2 regions of the Providencia stuartii genome follow, and region 2 is predicted to be linked to the other one. Evidence: predicted binding sites of a transcription regulator. Region 2 holds the regulator's gene; the other holds the start of a gene.
The links. Region 2 encodes PhoB, which activates phosphate uptake and scavenging genes when phosphate is short. Its sites were predicted from a motif close to CTGTCATAAAACTGNCNNAT; they were not measured.

Region 1 (7,566 bases), 600 kb from region 2:
AACCAGTAAAGGTGTATTACGGAAAATGGAAATATACACACTGACCCCCCAACGTAGCGGGGCAATTTGGCTATCCTTTGCCGCGGCAACGACAAAACCTAATAGCGTTGCAGCAATGATGGTACAAACCGAGATCCAAATCGTCAGCAAAAAGCCATAGCCAAACCATTCCAAATACTCAGGAGCCAAAAAATGCTGAGAAAAAAATTCGCCGCTAATAAATTTTTCAAACATAACTGCTGCCTTGTATAACTAAGAACCCCGCAATAATGAGCGGGGTTATTTATTCTGAAGTGCTGATTCAATATATTGAATCGATATATCAGATGGTTATCATTATTTTTGTTGTTCAAGAGGAGCGAATTTGAATTCACCGCGAGGTTGCGCTGCCTTAGTATCAGGGCCAAACCAACGGTTATAAATCTGTTCTGCTTTGCCTTCTTTTTCTAATTTCAACAAGGTGTTATTCACATTTTCGATTAAACGCGTTTCACCTTTTACTGCTGCAACCGCTTGATATTCACGAGTGATACTAAACGGAGATATTTCAAAATCAGCCTTCACTTTTTCTGGCAAGTTACCCAGCAGACCGACTAACTTCGCGTCATCTTGCGTTATCGCTTGGACATTACCATTGCGCAAAGCAGCAAATGCTTGTGGCGTGTCATCATAAGAGATCACTTTCGTATTTGGATAACGCTCACGTAAGGTCACTTCCTGTACCGTGCCTTTATCCGCACCAATACGTAATGGGGCAATATCGTCAGGCGTTTTCAAGACCCCTTTGCGAGCAATAAACTTCTGCCCTGTCGCAAAATCCGGAATCGAGAAATCAACCTGCTTAGCGCGTTCGTCAGTAATTGTGAAATTTGCCCCAATGAGATCGACCTTACCTGAGGTCAGTAGAGGAATACGGTTAGCTGGGTTAGTTGGACGCAATTCCAATTTCACGCCGAGGTCATCGGCTATCGCTTGCGCGATATCAACATCATAGCCCGCGAGTTTTTTTGTTTGTGGGTCAATAAAGCCAAATGGTGGATTACTGTCAAACACAGAGATACGAATAACACCAGCTTGCTTAATATCATCCAATTTATCTGCATTGGCGACATTGGCCACCAGCGCAAGGCCTGCAAGTAGTGCGGTAGTTAAAACGCGAGCTTTCATTGAACACCTCTGACGGTAAATTTATGTAAATCGACTACCACAAATTATCAAGGAAGGCTTATCTCTTGAAATACTATTAAATGATATATTTATATCAAAAAAGAATATACGCAGAAAAATAGGTCACCAAGCAATGAAGAGAGTCTGTAAAATGATTCACGTTACCTTTAAGGGTTGTTTGATGCGTACAATCGTTATGAGGACCTTTAATGAGGATGAATAAACGGTTTTTTCTAACTAACTCGTCCGTGTTTAATATCATATGAAAATAGCGTGATAACGGGAGTCTTTTAAAAGATCACCAAAAACCTAAAATCTGCATCACATAAAAACACTCTAAGCATATCGAAATGAACGAAAACGACGCTCAATAACCTCACTCACACGTGTTGACGCTGGCGATAAAAAACAAAACCCCAGTCACACACATAAGTCTGTGACTGGGGTTGGTAATGACAACCAACAATGCGACAACGCAAAGTTTGACCGTTATTTTTTGGTGATCATTTTTTCCAATTGATCGCCACCTACATGACGGAAATCTTGCCCTTTCACATAGTAAAAAATGAATTCGCAAATGTTTTGGCATCGATCTCCGATACGTTCAATCGAACGGGCACAGAACAATGCCGTTAATACACTTGGGATCGTCCTTGGATCTTCCATCATGTACGTCATCAGTTGACGTACTATTCCTTCGTATTCTTGGTCAACTTTTTCATCTTCTCGATAAATCCGAATCGCTTCTTCCAAATCCATTCGCGCAAAAGCATCAAGCACATCATGCAACATTTGTACCGTATGACGCCCTAATGACTCAAGGCTAACCAGCAAAGGTTGATGTTGATGAGAGAATTTTTCTAATGCTGTTTGGCAGATCTTATCGGCAACATCCCCAATTCGTTCGAGTTCAGCGATGGTTTTTGAAATAGCCATAATGAGGCGTAAGTCACTGGCTGTTGGCTGACGCTTAGCAATGATTTTCACGCACTCTTCGTCAATAGCCACTTCCATCATATTCACTTTATGGTCATTTTCGATAACTTCGCGCGCAAGAGCCTCATCCTGATTATGCATGGCAGTGATCGCTTTGGTGAGCTGTTCTTCAACCAGCCCTCCCATTGTCATCAATTCTGTATGGATATGTTCCAATTCAGCATTGAACTGCCCAGAAATATGTTTGTTGTGATTCAGCGTATCCATAATCGGCTCCCTATCAACCGTAACGACCTGTAATATAGTCTTCGGTTTGTTTCTTTTCAGGTGTGGTAAACATCTTGTCTGTGTCATTAAACTCAATCAACTCACCTAAATACATAAAGGCCGTATAATCCGAACAACGTGCAGCCTGTTGCATATTGTGAGTGACAATGACCACGGTATATTCAGATTTGAGTTCGCTGATCAACTCTTCAATACGCCCAGTTGAAATGGGGTCAAGGGCTGAACATGGCTCATCTAATAATAAAACTTCAGGGCGAATAGCGATACCACGAGCGATACACAAGCGCTGTTGCTGACCACCAGAAAGACTATAACCACTTTGATGCAGTTTATCTTTGGTTTCATTCCACAGCGCAGCTTTGGTTAACGCCCACTGAACACGTTCGTCCATCTCAACACGCGATAACTTTTCAAATAAACGGACACCAAAGGCAATGTTGTCATAAATAGACATCGGGAAGGGTGTTGGTTTTTGGAATACCATACCGACTTTGGCACGTAATAACGCGATATCTTGTTTATCAGTCAAAATATTTTGACCGTCTAGCAGAATCTCACCTTCTGCTCGCTGCTCACCGTACAGCTCATACATTTTATTAAAGGTACGCAGCAGCGTTGATTTACCGCAACCGGATGGGCCGATAAATGCGGTGACTTTGTTTTTTTCAATATCTAACGAGATATTTTTTAGTGCGTGGAATTTACCGTAATAAAAGTTAAGGTCACGTACTTGAATTTTACTGTTTGCGATCTGATTTGCATTAATCATGGCAACTTCTCTCTATAAATCTCTATTCAATCCGGGTGTTAGTGTTTTTTCTTAGCAAACACAACGCGTGCGATAATGTTAATTAACAGGACACATAGGGTGATTAATAGAACCCCTGCCCATGCCAGTTGTTGCCATTCCGAGAACGGACTCATCGCAAATTTAAAGATAGTCACAGGCAAGTTAGCAATTGGCTCACTCATATCTGTGCTCCAGAACTGATTCGACAAAGAAGTGAACAGTAATGGTGCGGTTTCACCCGCAATACGAGCAATCGCTAGCAAGATCCCTGTAATAATCCCGGATACAGATGCTTTAAGCGTAATAGATAAAATCATTTTCCATTTTGGCGTACCTAACGCATATGCGGCTTCACGCAAGCTATCCGGCACCAGTTTCAACATATTTTCCGTTGTGCGGATAACAATCGGAATCTGCAACAGTGCTAAAGCGATAACGCCTGCCCAGCCAGAGAAGTGCTGCATTTGTGCAACCACAATGGTATAGACAAACAGACCTACAACAATTGATGGTGCAGATAACAAAATATCATTAATGAAACGCGTTACAGAAGCGAGCCATGATTTACGGCCATACTCTGCCAAATAGATCCCTGCTAAGATACCTAAAGGGGTGCCTATCACCGTTGCCCACAGAATCAACAAGCCACTTCCGACGATGGCGTTAGCGAGGCCACCACCTTCAGTATTCGGTGGCGGAGTCATCTCTGTGAACAAGTTAAGGGACATCCCATCAATCCCTTTGGTCACCGTTGAAAATAAAATCCAAACCAGCCAGAACAGACCAAAGGCCATGGTTAACATTGAAACAAATAAGGCCATTCGGTTAATCTGACGACGCCATGCTTGACGACGGGCACGTTCTTTTTCGTTAATAACAAAATGTTGAGATGTCGACATATTAACGGCCCTCGTTCTTCGCTAAGCGCATAACCATGAGTTTTGATATCGCCAGAACAATGAAGGTGATAACAAAGAGAATTAACCCAAGTTCCATCAGTGCAGCAGTGTGTAATCCACTTTCTGCTTCGGCAAACTCATTCGCTAGTGCTGACGTAATACTGTTTCCTGGCATAAATAACGAGAAGCTATCCAGTTGATAAGTATTTCCGATGACAAAGGTCACCGCCATGGTTTCGCCAAGAGCACGGCCAAGGCCTAACATGACGCCACCAATCACACCATTACGGGTATAAGGTAAAACAATATTCCAGATCACTTCCCATGTGGTACAACCAATACCATATGCCGACTCTTTCATCATGACGGGTGTTTGTTCAAATACGTCACGCATAACGGAGGCAATGTAAGGAATGATCATAATGGCGAGGATAATCCCTGCCGCCAAAATACCAATCCCGAATGCAGGACCCGAGAAAAGCTCACCGACAATCGGGATACTTGACATCACATTGCCGACAGGCTCTTGGAAATATTCAGCAAACAGAGGCGCAAAAACAAATAGCCCCCACATACCGTAAACAATACTTGGAATTGCTGCGAGCAATTCAATCGCAATACCTAAAGGGCGTTTTAACCAGTTAGGAGCCAGTTCCGTTAAGAAAAGTGCAATACCAAAACTGACGGGTACAGCAATAATCAGGGCGATCAATGACGTCACAATGGTGCCATAAATTGGCACTAATGCCCCAAACTCCTCCGCGGGTGCATCCCATTCCTTAGTCCATAAAAACGAAAACCCAAATTTTTGCATACTCGGCCACGAGGCAAAAATAAGGGAAATAATGATGCCACCAAGCATTAACAAAGTGATTAGTGCGGCAATTTTTACCAATGCGCTAAATATCACATCGCCTGACTTGCTCGGTGCTTTAAATGCCGTTGTTTTCTCGGCCATGCGCTTTGTCTCATCCTACACCTACTTTATTAGTAGGATTTAGTTACTACGTCAGAAGGCGGATGTTAATCCTAAGCATCCGCCATCCATTGCCAACCCGAGGTTCACTGATTAAAACAGTGGTTTACCTTGGCTATCTTTAACTTCTGTTTTCCATGCTGCACGTATTGCTGTCACAACTTCTGCGGGTAGTACAGCGTAATCTAATGCTTCAGCTTGTTGACCACCTTTTTCGTAAGCCCAGTTAAAGAAGTCGAGCACCGCTTTTCCTTTTTCTGCATTCGCTTGATCTTTATGAACTAAGATAAATGTGGTGGATGTGATTGGCCATGCATTTTCACCATCACGGTTAGTCAGGTCTTGAGCGAATGACTTAGACCAGTCCACTTTTTTCGCTGCCGCACTGAAGCTTTCACCTGTTGGTGAAACCACCTTACCATCCGCTGAAACGAGTTTAGTATAAGCAAGATTATTCTGTTTTGCATAAGCATATTCAACATAACCGATAGAGCCTGGTAGACGTTGAACGAAGGCTGCAACGCCATCATTACCTTTACCACCTACGCTGTTTTTCGGCCAATTAACCGTTGAACCCGCACCGATGTCATTTTTCCAATTTGAACTCACTTTCGATAAATAGCTAGTGAAGACAAAAGTGGTACCGGAACCATCAGAACGTCTTACTACCGCAATATTTTGGTCTGGTAAGTTAACATCAGGGTTCAGCTTAGCAATTGCGGGGTCATTCCATTTGGTGATTTTGCCAAGATAGATGTCACCCAACGTCGTTCCGTCTAATGTCAATTGACCAGACTGGATACCTTTCACATTAACGGCCAAGACAACGCCGCCGATAACTGTTGGGAACTGGAACAGGCCATCTTGCTTCAATTTTTCATCAGTCAATGGCGCATCAGATGCACCGAAATCAACTGTTTTCGCATTAATTTGTTTAACGCCACCAGAAGAACCGATTCCCTGGTAGTTCACTTTATTACCTGTTTCTTTCTGATAAGAGTCCGCCCACTTAGCGTAAACAGGGGCAGGGAATGTTGCACCCGCGCCAGTTAAGCTTGTGGCAGCAAAAGAAGACATCGCAGTCATTGAAAGAGTTGCTGCCATTACGCTAGCTAAGGTTGTACGCATCATTTTCATAATCCCTCCGGGGATGTATAGAAACAATTAAGTGTAAATTGTTGGTGAAATGTCACGGTAGGAAAAATAGGACAATTTGATGACAACAACATGTCTGATTTATGACAGTTTTATGACAATTGATTATTTTAGCGTATTTATTGAAGCAAAGCGGAAGGCCAATAAAAAAAATTAACAATAAAATCAGATGGTAAGAAATATAATACTCGGCCAATCTGTCATGAGGCAAAAATGACACTCTGTCATAAAAAAGTCGCACAATTCTTTTTTGCCGCCTCTCAGGATCGATCAATACTGCTCTGCTCACCATAGCAAAAAGCGCATACACTTGTCATGAGGGGATAGATAACAGTTCATTGCAAGATACGCGCTTTATGATTTTCTAAGCGCTACAGCAAATAACGATGGTTAAACACCTAACAAGCAAACCGCCATGACGTGCCCATTGACGCGTAAAATGAGCACGTTAGCGACAATAATCGATCTTATATCCAATTTCAAAATACACATAGACCGACATTATTCTTTATTTGCTTTGTGCAGCATATACTCCTTAAGCTCAGCCAGCACTTGCTCCATACCGACTTTCTTTCCCTGAGTTTGAGAGGGCGTCGTCATTTTGTGGATGCCTTTCAGTGGCGGAGGGGGCGGTGGCGTATCGATTGAAGTCACTGAGGTTTCTTCAAGCCCCTCATACTTTTTGGCATTATTGATAAAAACTTGATGATTTTTCAGTTCTGCCAGCACTTGCGTCATACCGGTTTTCTCCCCCTGAGTTTGCGGAGCAACAGCCATTTTGCCAATGCCCAGAAACTTTGCCATCGGCGGAGGGGGCGGTGGCGTATCGGTTGGAGCCACTGAGGTCTCTTCAACTCCCTCACACTTTTTGGCATTATTGATAAAAACCTGATGGTTTTTTAGCTCCGCCAGCACTTGCGCCATGCCGGTTTTTTCCCCCTGAGTTTGCGGAGCAACAGTCATTTTGCCAATACCCAGAAACTTTGCCATCGGCGGAGGGGGCGGTGGCGTATCGGTTGAAGCCACTGCGTTTTTTTCAAGCCCCTCACGCTTTTTGGCATGATTGATAAAAGCCTGACAACTTTTTAGCTCCGCAAACACTTGCCCCATCCCTATTTTCCCTGCTTTTGTTGGTTGAGCAAGCGGAGTACCAAACTCAGGCATTGGCGGCGGTACTGGAATAGATAGCGGTGATTTTGATGTTGCCAATTGATGTTCCGGTGATTGGATAACCGCGGTCAGTTGTCGACCCCACGTCACCGGTGTAGCCACCTTTTTAGGTTCTTGAAAGAACCCTATTATGGTACATCGTGTACGCTTTATTTTTTGAAATAGGGCAGATTGGTCTCCCTTTC
Region 2 (9,872 bases):
TTATTTCATCACGCCAAGTGTTTTTGCCGATGAAGTACCATTATTGCCATTACCCCATTATCTTGCTCAACAAGCATTGGGGCCAGAGAGTGATCCCTTGAATCCAATGTTTACCAATCTAGGAAAAAATGCAATTAAAGGGCGATTACGCTCACATTTATCGGTCACACGTCAGTTTTATCCGGAAGAATACGAGCAAATTGTTAAAAATAGCAATATCTTATGATGTACTCAGTATAAAGCTGTAGATTGATCTTATTGGAGTACAACGATGTCAAGTCGCTATTATAAAAAAGAATTAAATGGACACACACTGTCACCAGAAACATTGATGATGAGTTATGGATATGATCCTGAACTATCCGAAGGGGCCATTAAACCTCCTGTTTTTCTAACCTCAACTTTTGTATTTAAAACAGCTCAGGAAGGAAAAGACTTTTTCAATATGGTTAGTGGGCGCACACCTACACCCGATAACCAAAAACAGGGGCTAGTCTATTCACGCTTCAATCATCCTAATAGTGAGATTGTTGAAGATAGGCTTGCCTTATATGAAGGTGCTGAAAGCGCTGCGCTCTTTTCGTCAGGCATGTCTGCAATTACAACGTGTTTACTGGCATTTCTCAAACCAGGCGATGTGTTATTACATTCTCAGCCCCTGTATGGTGGCACAGAAACCTTATTTTTGAATACGCTAGCTCGATTTGGGATAACGCCAGTGGCATTCCAAAATGGGTGCGATGCGGAGTCTATTCGAGAGGTGATTAACGGTATCGATCCTGAAAAAAGGATTGCGGCGATTTATATCGAAACGCCGTCTAATCCATTAAATACGTTAGTTGGTATTCACTTACTTAGTGAGATAGCGCAAGAAATTGCTCAAACACGACAAAGTGAAAAACCGCTACTGATCTGTGATAACACGTTATTGGGACCTATATTTCAGAAGCCTTTAGCGCTGGGTGCCGATTTAAGTGTGTATTCACTCACTAAATATGTCGGCGGGCATTCGGATTTGGTTGCGGGGGGCGTCGTTGGACGCCGTGAATTACTTGATAAAGTGCGAGCACAACGCAATGCAATTGGCACTCAACTTGACCCTCATTCAAGTTGGATGATAGGACGTTCATTAGAAACGTTGCAATTAAGAATGGAAAAAGCCAATGACAATGCTCAGCAACTTGCTACTTTTTTACACCAGCATCCAAAAGTAAAAAAGGTGCATTACCCTGCGTTTCTGGCCGAGGAAAGTGCGGAGTATCAAGTTTACTCGGCGCAATGTTCGGGAGCCGGTTCAACGTTTTCTATCAATGTTGGGGATAATGAGGAAGATGCGTTTAACTTTCTGAACCACCTTGCGTTATTTAAATTAGCGGTGAGTTTAGGTGGCACGGAGTCGTTAGCATGCCATCCTGCTTCAACGACACATTCAGGTATTGCGGAATCTGTTCGTCGCTCCATTGGTATTGAGAGTAATTTAGTACGCTTATCTGTCGGTATTGAAAATGTGAATGACTTAAAAGAAGCATTATCACAGGCATTAGAGGCGATTTAAACGTAACGGCAGCAGAGGCTATTGGCCTCTGCTGAGATAGTGATGTTGCGCACTACAGCTGTGCGATCAGTTAACTCTAAATTGACTCGGTAATTCACTAAAGCCAAACCCATTGGTTTTCTTCACGGTGATTTGAACTGGGATCCGCTCTTTCATCGCTTCGACATGGCTGATCACCCCAATCGTTTTTCCAGAGGCATTGAGACTTTCTAATGCATCTAACGCAATATCCAACGTTTCTGGATCGAGAGTACCAAAGCCTTCATCCAGAAATAGCGATTCGAGTTGTGTTTTGCTACTCACCATATCAGAGAGCGCGAGTGCGAGCGCTAGGCTGACAAGGAAGCTTTCCCCACCTGAAAGCGTTTTAATATCTCTCACAGTATCAGCTTGCCAACCATCAATGACTTGTAACTCAAGATCAGCATTATGATTGCGCTTTAGCAAATAGCGGCCATGCAGTTTATCGAGTCGTAAATTAGCCAGTGAAATGAGACAGTCGAAGGTGAGCCCTTGAGCGTAACGACGGAACTTATCACCGTCAGCGGAACCAATAAGTTCGGTTAGATAGCCCCAATCATCGTAGCGAGATTGGCTGTCTGCAATTTCTTGCAGCAAACCTCGTTGTTGATGACGTTGTTGTCTATCAGCCTCAAGCTGACTGAAAATTTGCCCTTGTTGTTTATTGAGGTTTTTGATCTCTTCATCAAGTTTGGCTATCTCTTGTTGCCATTTTTCTGGGCTGGCCTCGGTAAATGTTTCAGGTTTCTGATTTAAATGTTCTGATAACGTTAGTTCACCTTCTGTATAGCGTGTTTGCGCCTGTAGTCGTGACTGCTCTAGCTTCTGTTGTAACTGTTCAAGTTGAAGTTTTTCATCAGAAGATAATAAGGCGCCTAAGAATTCTTGTTGTGTCGCGAATGGACTCATGGAGAGCACAGTATCGAAAGCCTGTTGAGCGTTGGCTAATAGAGGCTGATTTTTAGTGATTGCGCCTTCAATTTCAGTTTGGCTACCTTTGAGCGATGCAATCGCTTTTTCACAGTGGCTGATTTGCTCTGTGAGCTGTTGCTTATGTTGAGTCAGTTTGTCTTGCTGTGCCTGAAGTTGGGCGACAAACGTTGTAATGGGCTGCCCATCTAATAATTGTTGGCGCATAGCTTGCTTTTGTTGTAGCGTTAATTTTAATTGTTGTAGCTGCTGGCAGGTGCTCTCTAGTCGTTTATTTAAGTCAGCCTGCTGTGCCATTTGCGCTTGTAAGGTTGCTGCATTGACGGCAATTTTCTTTGCTATCTCTTGAGCTGCTTGCCTTTGTTGTTCATACCGTTGGCCTCGCTGTTCTAATACAGCAAAACGGTTATCAAAACTTTCGTTGATGGGCAGATCAAAGTCAGCCAGTGCAATGTGTAATTGCTGCTTTTGCTCATGTTGACGTTGCTGCTGTATGTTCAGCTCGGTTTGTGTTTCATTGATAAGTTGATGTAAGTGCTTAATACGTTCGATAACCAAGGCAAGTGCCGATTGCTGTTGTTTATTTAAAGACTGTTTTTCATGTAATTGATATTTTAGTTGTTGATATTTGCGTTCAAGGACAGCGAAATCCTGCAACAATTGTTGTTGTATGGCGAGTTGTTGCTGAAGCTCAGCAATGAATTGTTCAACAACAACATCTGTCATCTCTAATTGAGGCGCTAAGGCTTGTTGGCAAGCGGTTACCCATTGCTGGTGTAAGTTGCCTTCTTGGGCAATTAATTGTTGTTGTGATCTTTGGTTCTCAGCTTGACGCTGGATTTCTTGTTGTTTCAGTGAATGCTGGGCCATCTGCGTTTGCTTTAACTCTTCCAATTGCTTGGTTAGCTCAGCTAATCGCTGTTCCGTTTGCGTCGGCGCAATGGCTTGATACTGTTCAATGGAAGGATGCTCAGTCGACCCGCACAAAGGACAAGGCTCGCCCGAGAGTAATTGCTGCCGTTCCTTTTCCAAACTGACGATTTTTTGTTCTAAGCGTAACCGTGCAGTCAAGTCTGCTAAATGTGGCTGAAGATGATTAATTTGTGTTTCAGTGAGTTGAATTTGTTGTTCAGCTTGAGAGATAGACTGAGTAATTTCATCTTGTTGGCTTTGTTTTTGCTTTAATTGTTTCTGTTGTTCCTGCCATTGCGATAATAATAAAGGCAATAGTTGGGCATGTTGCAATCTTGTTCGCAGCTGTTCTATTGCGTGATTAAGCTGCTCAACGTCGTGTTTGTTCTGCCACGCTAAATAGTGTACTTCAACTGCTTGATAGGTCATCGTCTCTTGTTCGAGCTGTTGTTGAGTTTGCGTATTTTGCTCAACTTGCTGCTGTTGCTCGGCGGACAAGGTTAACTGCTCTTGCGTTAAAGCTTGATGTTTTTGTTTTAATGCCAGTACGCGTTGATTTAACTCATCAATAGAGTGGCCTTGTTGGCGCCATAATCCAATTTGTTGCAGAATGCGGGCATCTTGTGCATTTTGTTCTAGGTAATGCTGAATGTGTTGTTGTTCTGTATTTGCCAGTTTAGCCTGCTGTTGGGCATCGGAAATTAAGGCCTGTTTTGAACGATATTCAGCTTGATCTTGTGCTTGTTGCTCTGAAACTTCCCTAATCTGCTGATGTAAATGAGCGATCTCATTGTCCAGAGGGCGAACTTGACTATCGATCAACAAGGTTTGTTGCTGCACGTAAGCTTGATGTTGCTTGTCTTTATCTTGTGCCTGCGTGAGCTGCATTTGCAACGGGGTGAGTTGTTGGTGTTGATGTTCGATATGCTGTAAAAGCTGGCGCTGTTTTTCAGTGAGTTCATTCAGGGATTGTTGTTGGCGCTCTAAATCTAGCCATAGCGGTCGCATACTCTCTGCTGGTAAGTTGTTTGCCAGTTTTTTTAGTTTAGGCTGTGCATCGTTGTAGGCTTGTTCTGCCTGTTGTTTTTCATATTGTAATTGGCTCAAACGCGCCGCCAATTGTTGCCGACGTTGCTGCCAATATAAGGCCTGTTGATATTGGGCGCGTGTATCATTTAGCTGGCTTTCTTGGCTAGCCAAATGCGTTTGCTGGGCGACGAATGCTTGATGTTCACTCTCGGTAAGTAAATGAATGCTTTGTGCGCGAGTTTTTAACAGCTCTAAATCATGTTTAACTTGCTTATGCTGACGGTAGATATAGCTGGACACTTGGCTATAAATCTCGGTTCCTGTGATCTCTTCTAATAAGTCAGCGCGTTCTTTTTCGCTAGCATTTAAGAAGGCGGCAAAATCACCCTGTGATAATAAGATCGATTTGGTAAAACGTTCAAAATCGAGTCCTGTCACCTGAATGATTTTTTCTCTTACCTCACTGATTTTCTCAGCAATAATTTTACCGTCATCGCTAGTTGCTAACTCCGCTTTTGGAGATTGCAGCTTACCTTCAGGTTTATTACCCGCTCGGCGTTGACTCCAAAATGCGCGATAAGCAATACCTTTTACTTCAAATTCAACCTCAGCCAAGCAGTCACCAGTATGACGTGTCATGAGTTCGTTTTGGCTGGCAGATAAAGTGCTCAAGCGAGGCGTTTGATGGTAGAGCGCCAAACAAATAGCATCCAGCAATGTTGTTTTGCCTGCTCCTGTTGGGCCAGTAATCGCAAACAGTCCCTGACTAGCAAACGGTTCTTGGGTAAAGTCTATTTTCCATTCGCCTTTAAGGGAGTTAATATTTTTTAAACGTAAGCTCAAGATTTTCATGCGTCTCCCTCTAATTCAGCGCGTAGTGCTTCGCAGGATTGCCTAAAGAGTAATAATAGGCGTTGTTCCTTCTCTTTATCGTCCAACGCTTCCTCTGCTAAACGACGTAAAAAAACCTCTTCTACAGTGAGCTCATTTAAGGTTTCATTGGCTATCGTCACAGACTGACCTTGTTGTTTACGCGCACGGCGTAATAAAACCACCTCAACAGGCAAATCCTTGACTAAGACCTCTATACGTTGTTGGATATCCGCAAGATAGTCTTGCGATGCGACTTCAATATCTAACCAAATAGGTGGGGTGTCAGGCGTATGTTTTAATGTCTTTAATTGCTTTTCAATGTCAGCAAGTGAGCCTTTTAATGTTTGTAGTGGCTGAAATAGAGGAATAGGGAGCTGACAAATTTGTGAGATTTGATGGCCGTCAAACTCCACCATACAGACACTTTTTTGTTGCTGAGCCTCATCAAAACTTAGAGCAATAGGAGAGCCAGAGTAACGGATATGTTGCTGTCCCCCAATCGTTTGTGGGCGGTGAATATGCCCTAATGCGATGTAATCAGCAGGAGGAAATGCGCCGGAAGGGAATGCATCCAAGCTACCAATATAGATATCGCGCACAGAATCGGACACTTCGGCGCCGACAACCGTTAGGTGGCCAGTGGCAATAATAGGGATATCTAATCCGAGTGATGCCCGTTGTTGTACTGCTAGTTGATAGCTATTTTGGTAATACTCGCTAATCGCGGTCTGTAGTGATAGCTGTTTTTCTTCGCTGCTTTGTCCTGCCACGCTCAATTGAATATCTCTTGGTCGTAGAAAAGGAATGGCACAAAGTAGTGCCCCAGGTTGGCCTTGTGCATTTTTTAAGGTGATCACCTGTGGATGGCTGCCAGAGGTGACAACCTGGGTATTTAAATACGCAAGCAACGAGCTGGTTTCGTTTAAGACCGAAACGGAATCATGATTACCACTCAGTATGACTAGCTGGCAGCCAGTTTGTTGGAGTGACACAACGAATTGGTTGTAAAGTTCTCTCGCATAGCTAGGCGGGGAGCCTGTGTCAAAAATATCTCCGGCAACGATCACGGCATTCACTTGGTATTGTTTAACTTGCTCAATCAGCCAAGTTAAAAAGTGTTGATGCTCAACAGCTCGGTTTTTGGTGAAAAAATATTGGCCAAGGTGCCAGTCGGAGGTATGAATGATACGCATAAGGGCTGATTCCTGCTGCTTGATAGAGTTGCGATGATGAGTATACCTTATTAGAGGTCGTTAATGGCAATATCAGAACAAATAGCGAATTGAGTGGGAAGAGATGTTAGGCATATTGCCCAGTAGATGATGATGCCGTATGAAGATAAATCCATTCACGGCATTATGTATGACAAGTTTATTTCACTAAAATGACAATTTACCACTAATATAGAAAAGAGTCGTGTCATTGGATGACAGGATTCATAATTCTGTCATAAAAGTGACGCATAATGGTTTCACTTTTAATAATCTCTTCTTATTTACAGGATTAATCATGGCAAGACGCATTCTAGTTGTTGAAGATGAAGCGCCCATCCGAGAAATGGTTTGTTTTGTACTGGAGCAGAATGGTTTTCAGTCTATTGAAGCTGATGATTATGATTCCGCGATTGCGCAGTTGGTTGACCCATTACCTGACCTAGTTCTATTGGATTGGATGATCCCAGGCGGATCCGGTATTCAAGTGATTAAGCACATGAAACGTGACAGTGATACTCGCGATGTTCCTGTGATGATGCTAACAGCAAGGGGAGAAGAAGAAGATCGCGTAAAGGGATTGGAAGTTGGTGCAGATGACTATCTAATCAAGCCTTTTTCGCCTAAAGAGTTAGTCGCGCGAGTAAAAGCCATTTTACGCCGTATTTCGCCAATGGCGACTGAAGATATTATTGAAATGAATGGGTTAACACTCGACCCAACGTCTCACCGCGTTAGCAGTAACGATGTGCCTATTGATATGGGGCCAACGGAATATAAATTATTGCATTTCTTTATGACTCACCCCGAACGCGTATATAGCCGTGAACAGTTACTCAATTATGTGTGGGGGGCGAATGTGTATGTTGAAGATAGAACGGTTGATGTTCATATTCGTCGTCTCAGAAAAGCATTAGAGACGGAAGGGCATGATAAAATGGTTCAAACGGTTCGTGGCACTGGCTATCGCTTTTCAGTGCGCTACTGAGAAATAACAGGAGATTCCAGTTTGCTTGAACGCTTATCATGGAAGCAGCTAGTTTGGGGGCTGTTTTTATTTATCTTACCAGCCTTAATATTGTCTATTTTCATCGGCCATCTAGCATGGCTTTTAGTGATTTCATTGGCGGCGGCCTTAATTTGGCATAGCTATAACCTGATGAAGCTTTCATATTGGTTATGGCTTGATCGCAGTATGCTTCCACCTGATGGCAAAGGGGGGTGGGAACCCATATTTTATGGCATCTACCAACTTCAACAACGAAACCGTAAACGCCGTCGTGAATTAGGCCAATTGATTAAACGCTTTCGCAGTGGGGCAGAGTCTTTACCGGATGCGGTTGTGATGATGACTCTTGAAGGTAACATTTTTTGGTGTAATCGGCATGCCCAGCACCTATTAGGTTTTCGTTGGCCGGAAGATAGCGGGCAACCTATTTTTAATTTATTGCGCTATCCTGACTTTAGTCGGTATTTCACGTTACAAAATTATGAGCAAGCGTTAACGATAGAGTTAAACAGTGGCGCTATTGTCGAATTTCGTATCTTGCCTTATAGCGAAGACCAGCTCCTAATGGTGGCTCGTGATGTCACTGAAAAGCGTCGCTTAGAAAAATCGCGTAGAGATTTCTTTGCGAACGTTAGTCATGAGCTACGGACACCGTTGACAGTCATTCAAGGTTATCTTGAAGTATTGGAAGACCAAGAAAATACTTCTCCGGCAAATAAAAAAGCCTTGATGGTGATGCAAGAGCAAGCACATCGGATGGATAATTTAGTGAAACAATTACTGCAATTATCTCGTATTGAAGTCGCGCCTCATATCAATTTAGATGAACAAGTGAATATTCCGGTCATTTTAAAAATGATAGAGCAGGAGGCAATAAGTTTAAGCCAAGGCCGACAGCAATTGGTATTTTCAGTGGATGAAAAGTTACGTGTTTATGGTAATGAAGAGCAATTACGTAGTGCGGTAGCGAACCTTGTCTATAATGCCATTATGCACACACCGGAAGGGACGACAATTCGTGTAGGTTGGCAAAAAACACATAATGGCGCGCGCTTTAGTGTGACAGATAATGGTGCAGGGATCCCCGCAGAGCATATTCCTCGCTTAACGGAACGTTTTTATCGTGTTGATAAAGCGAGGTCTCGCCAAACTGGTGGGGGGACGGGATTAGGTCTTGCTATCGTTAAGCATGCTTTGCAGCATCATAACAGCCAGTTAGTGATAACCAGTCAGTTAGGCAAGGGGAGTGAATTCTCATTTACCTTACCGCCAGTGTTAATTGTCGTAGATAAAAAGGCGAATAAAACAGCATAAAGAGGTCATGATTACCCGACTAAAAGCGGCATACAGCCGCTTGAGGTTGTTGACAAAGTGGGATAAAAACGTAGTTTTTCCCGCTTTGTGTTATCAGCCGAAAATCAATAAATTGATTTCCTCGTTTATTTTCAAAACCTACTCGACTTGTCGCCAAACATCATAGGTTTGTCAGCCGTCTGAAGCGGCATACAGCCGCTTTTACTGTTCTTGTACTCTAGAAAGCCAGTCTTTATATATTAGGCGTTCTTTCGGTATATGAGGCAATGTTTCTATATTCCATTGATTTATATTAAAAACATACTCAATTACTACAGAAATGCCTATTTTTATCTAGCAATCTCGAATTAGATATCATTAAACTCGAAGGAGAGTTGAGTGTTTATTGGTTGTTTTTTATTCAAATCATATAGCGCATATTGTTACTTTACTGACAGTAATCACTAGTTATAAAAAATACTTTAGAGTTTTATTCTTGTTTTTCGCTTTGCTCTTGCCTTTTTTCCCTATAAAAGTTTTACTTGTAGCCAGTTATTGGCGATTTTTTCTGTTTTTTGATTTTTAATCTTGCCTGATGTGATAAAACATACAGATTGTATTGTTTATCATCTTGTTAATTAGAATTCTATACCGCCACTTATAATTCAAAGAGTTACTTATTAGTGACTCTATATTTATTAACATTGTTACATAGATTCAACATAAAATATGGCTCATCGTTTAACATCCAGAGATATTCTTGCTTTAGGTTTTATGACCTTTGCGCTTTTTGTGGGGGCTGGAAATATCATATTTCCGCCTATGGTTGGTTTACAAGCAGGTGAACAAGTTTGGACGGCTGCATTAGGGTTCCTTGTTACAGGTGTCGGTCTCCCCGTTTTAACGGTCGTGGCATTAGCCAAAGTTGGAGGGGGCATTGAGGCACTGAGTACTCCAGTAGGAAAAACAGCAGGCTTATTGCTAGCGGTTGTCGCTTACCTCTCTGTGGGACCTTTATTTGCCACGCCACGTACTGCTA

Region 1: pstS (phosphate ABC transporter substrate-binding protein PstS) is a predicted target of PhoB. The motif match lies at 6,293-6,312, and genes of this name have one in related genera.

Annotation. Positions count from the first base shown of each region.
Region 1 is NZ_CP119546.1:254,096-261,661, reverse strand. Features, by position in the region: gene P2E05_RS01130 (amino acid ABC transporter permease) at 1-234, opposite strand, end outside; gene P2E05_RS01125 (ABC transporter substrate-binding protein) at 337-1,167, opposite strand; gene phoU (phosphate signaling complex protein PhoU) at 1,657-2,370, opposite strand; gene pstB (phosphate ABC transporter ATP-binding protein PstB) at 2,384-3,160, opposite strand; gene pstA (phosphate ABC transporter permease PstA) at 3,199-4,080, opposite strand; gene pstC (phosphate ABC transporter permease PstC) at 4,082-5,038, opposite strand; gene pstS (phosphate ABC transporter substrate-binding protein PstS) at 5,150-6,193, opposite strand; gene P2E05_RS01095 (hypothetical protein) at 6,713-7,566, opposite strand, start outside.
Region 2 is NZ_CP119546.1:851,336-861,207, forward strand. Features, by position in the region: gene P2E05_RS03625 (isopenicillin N synthase family dioxygenase) at 1-226, shown strand, start outside; gene P2E05_RS03630 (cystathionine gamma-synthase family protein) at 272-1,555, shown strand; gene P2E05_RS03635 (AAA family ATPase) at 1,622-5,299, opposite strand; gene sbcD (exonuclease subunit SbcD) at 5,296-6,513, opposite strand; gene phoB (phosphate regulon transcriptional regulator PhoB) at 6,830-7,519, shown strand; gene phoR (phosphate regulon sensor histidine kinase PhoR) at 7,541-8,854, shown strand; gene brnQ (branched-chain amino acid transport system II carrier protein) at 9,563-9,872, shown strand, end outside.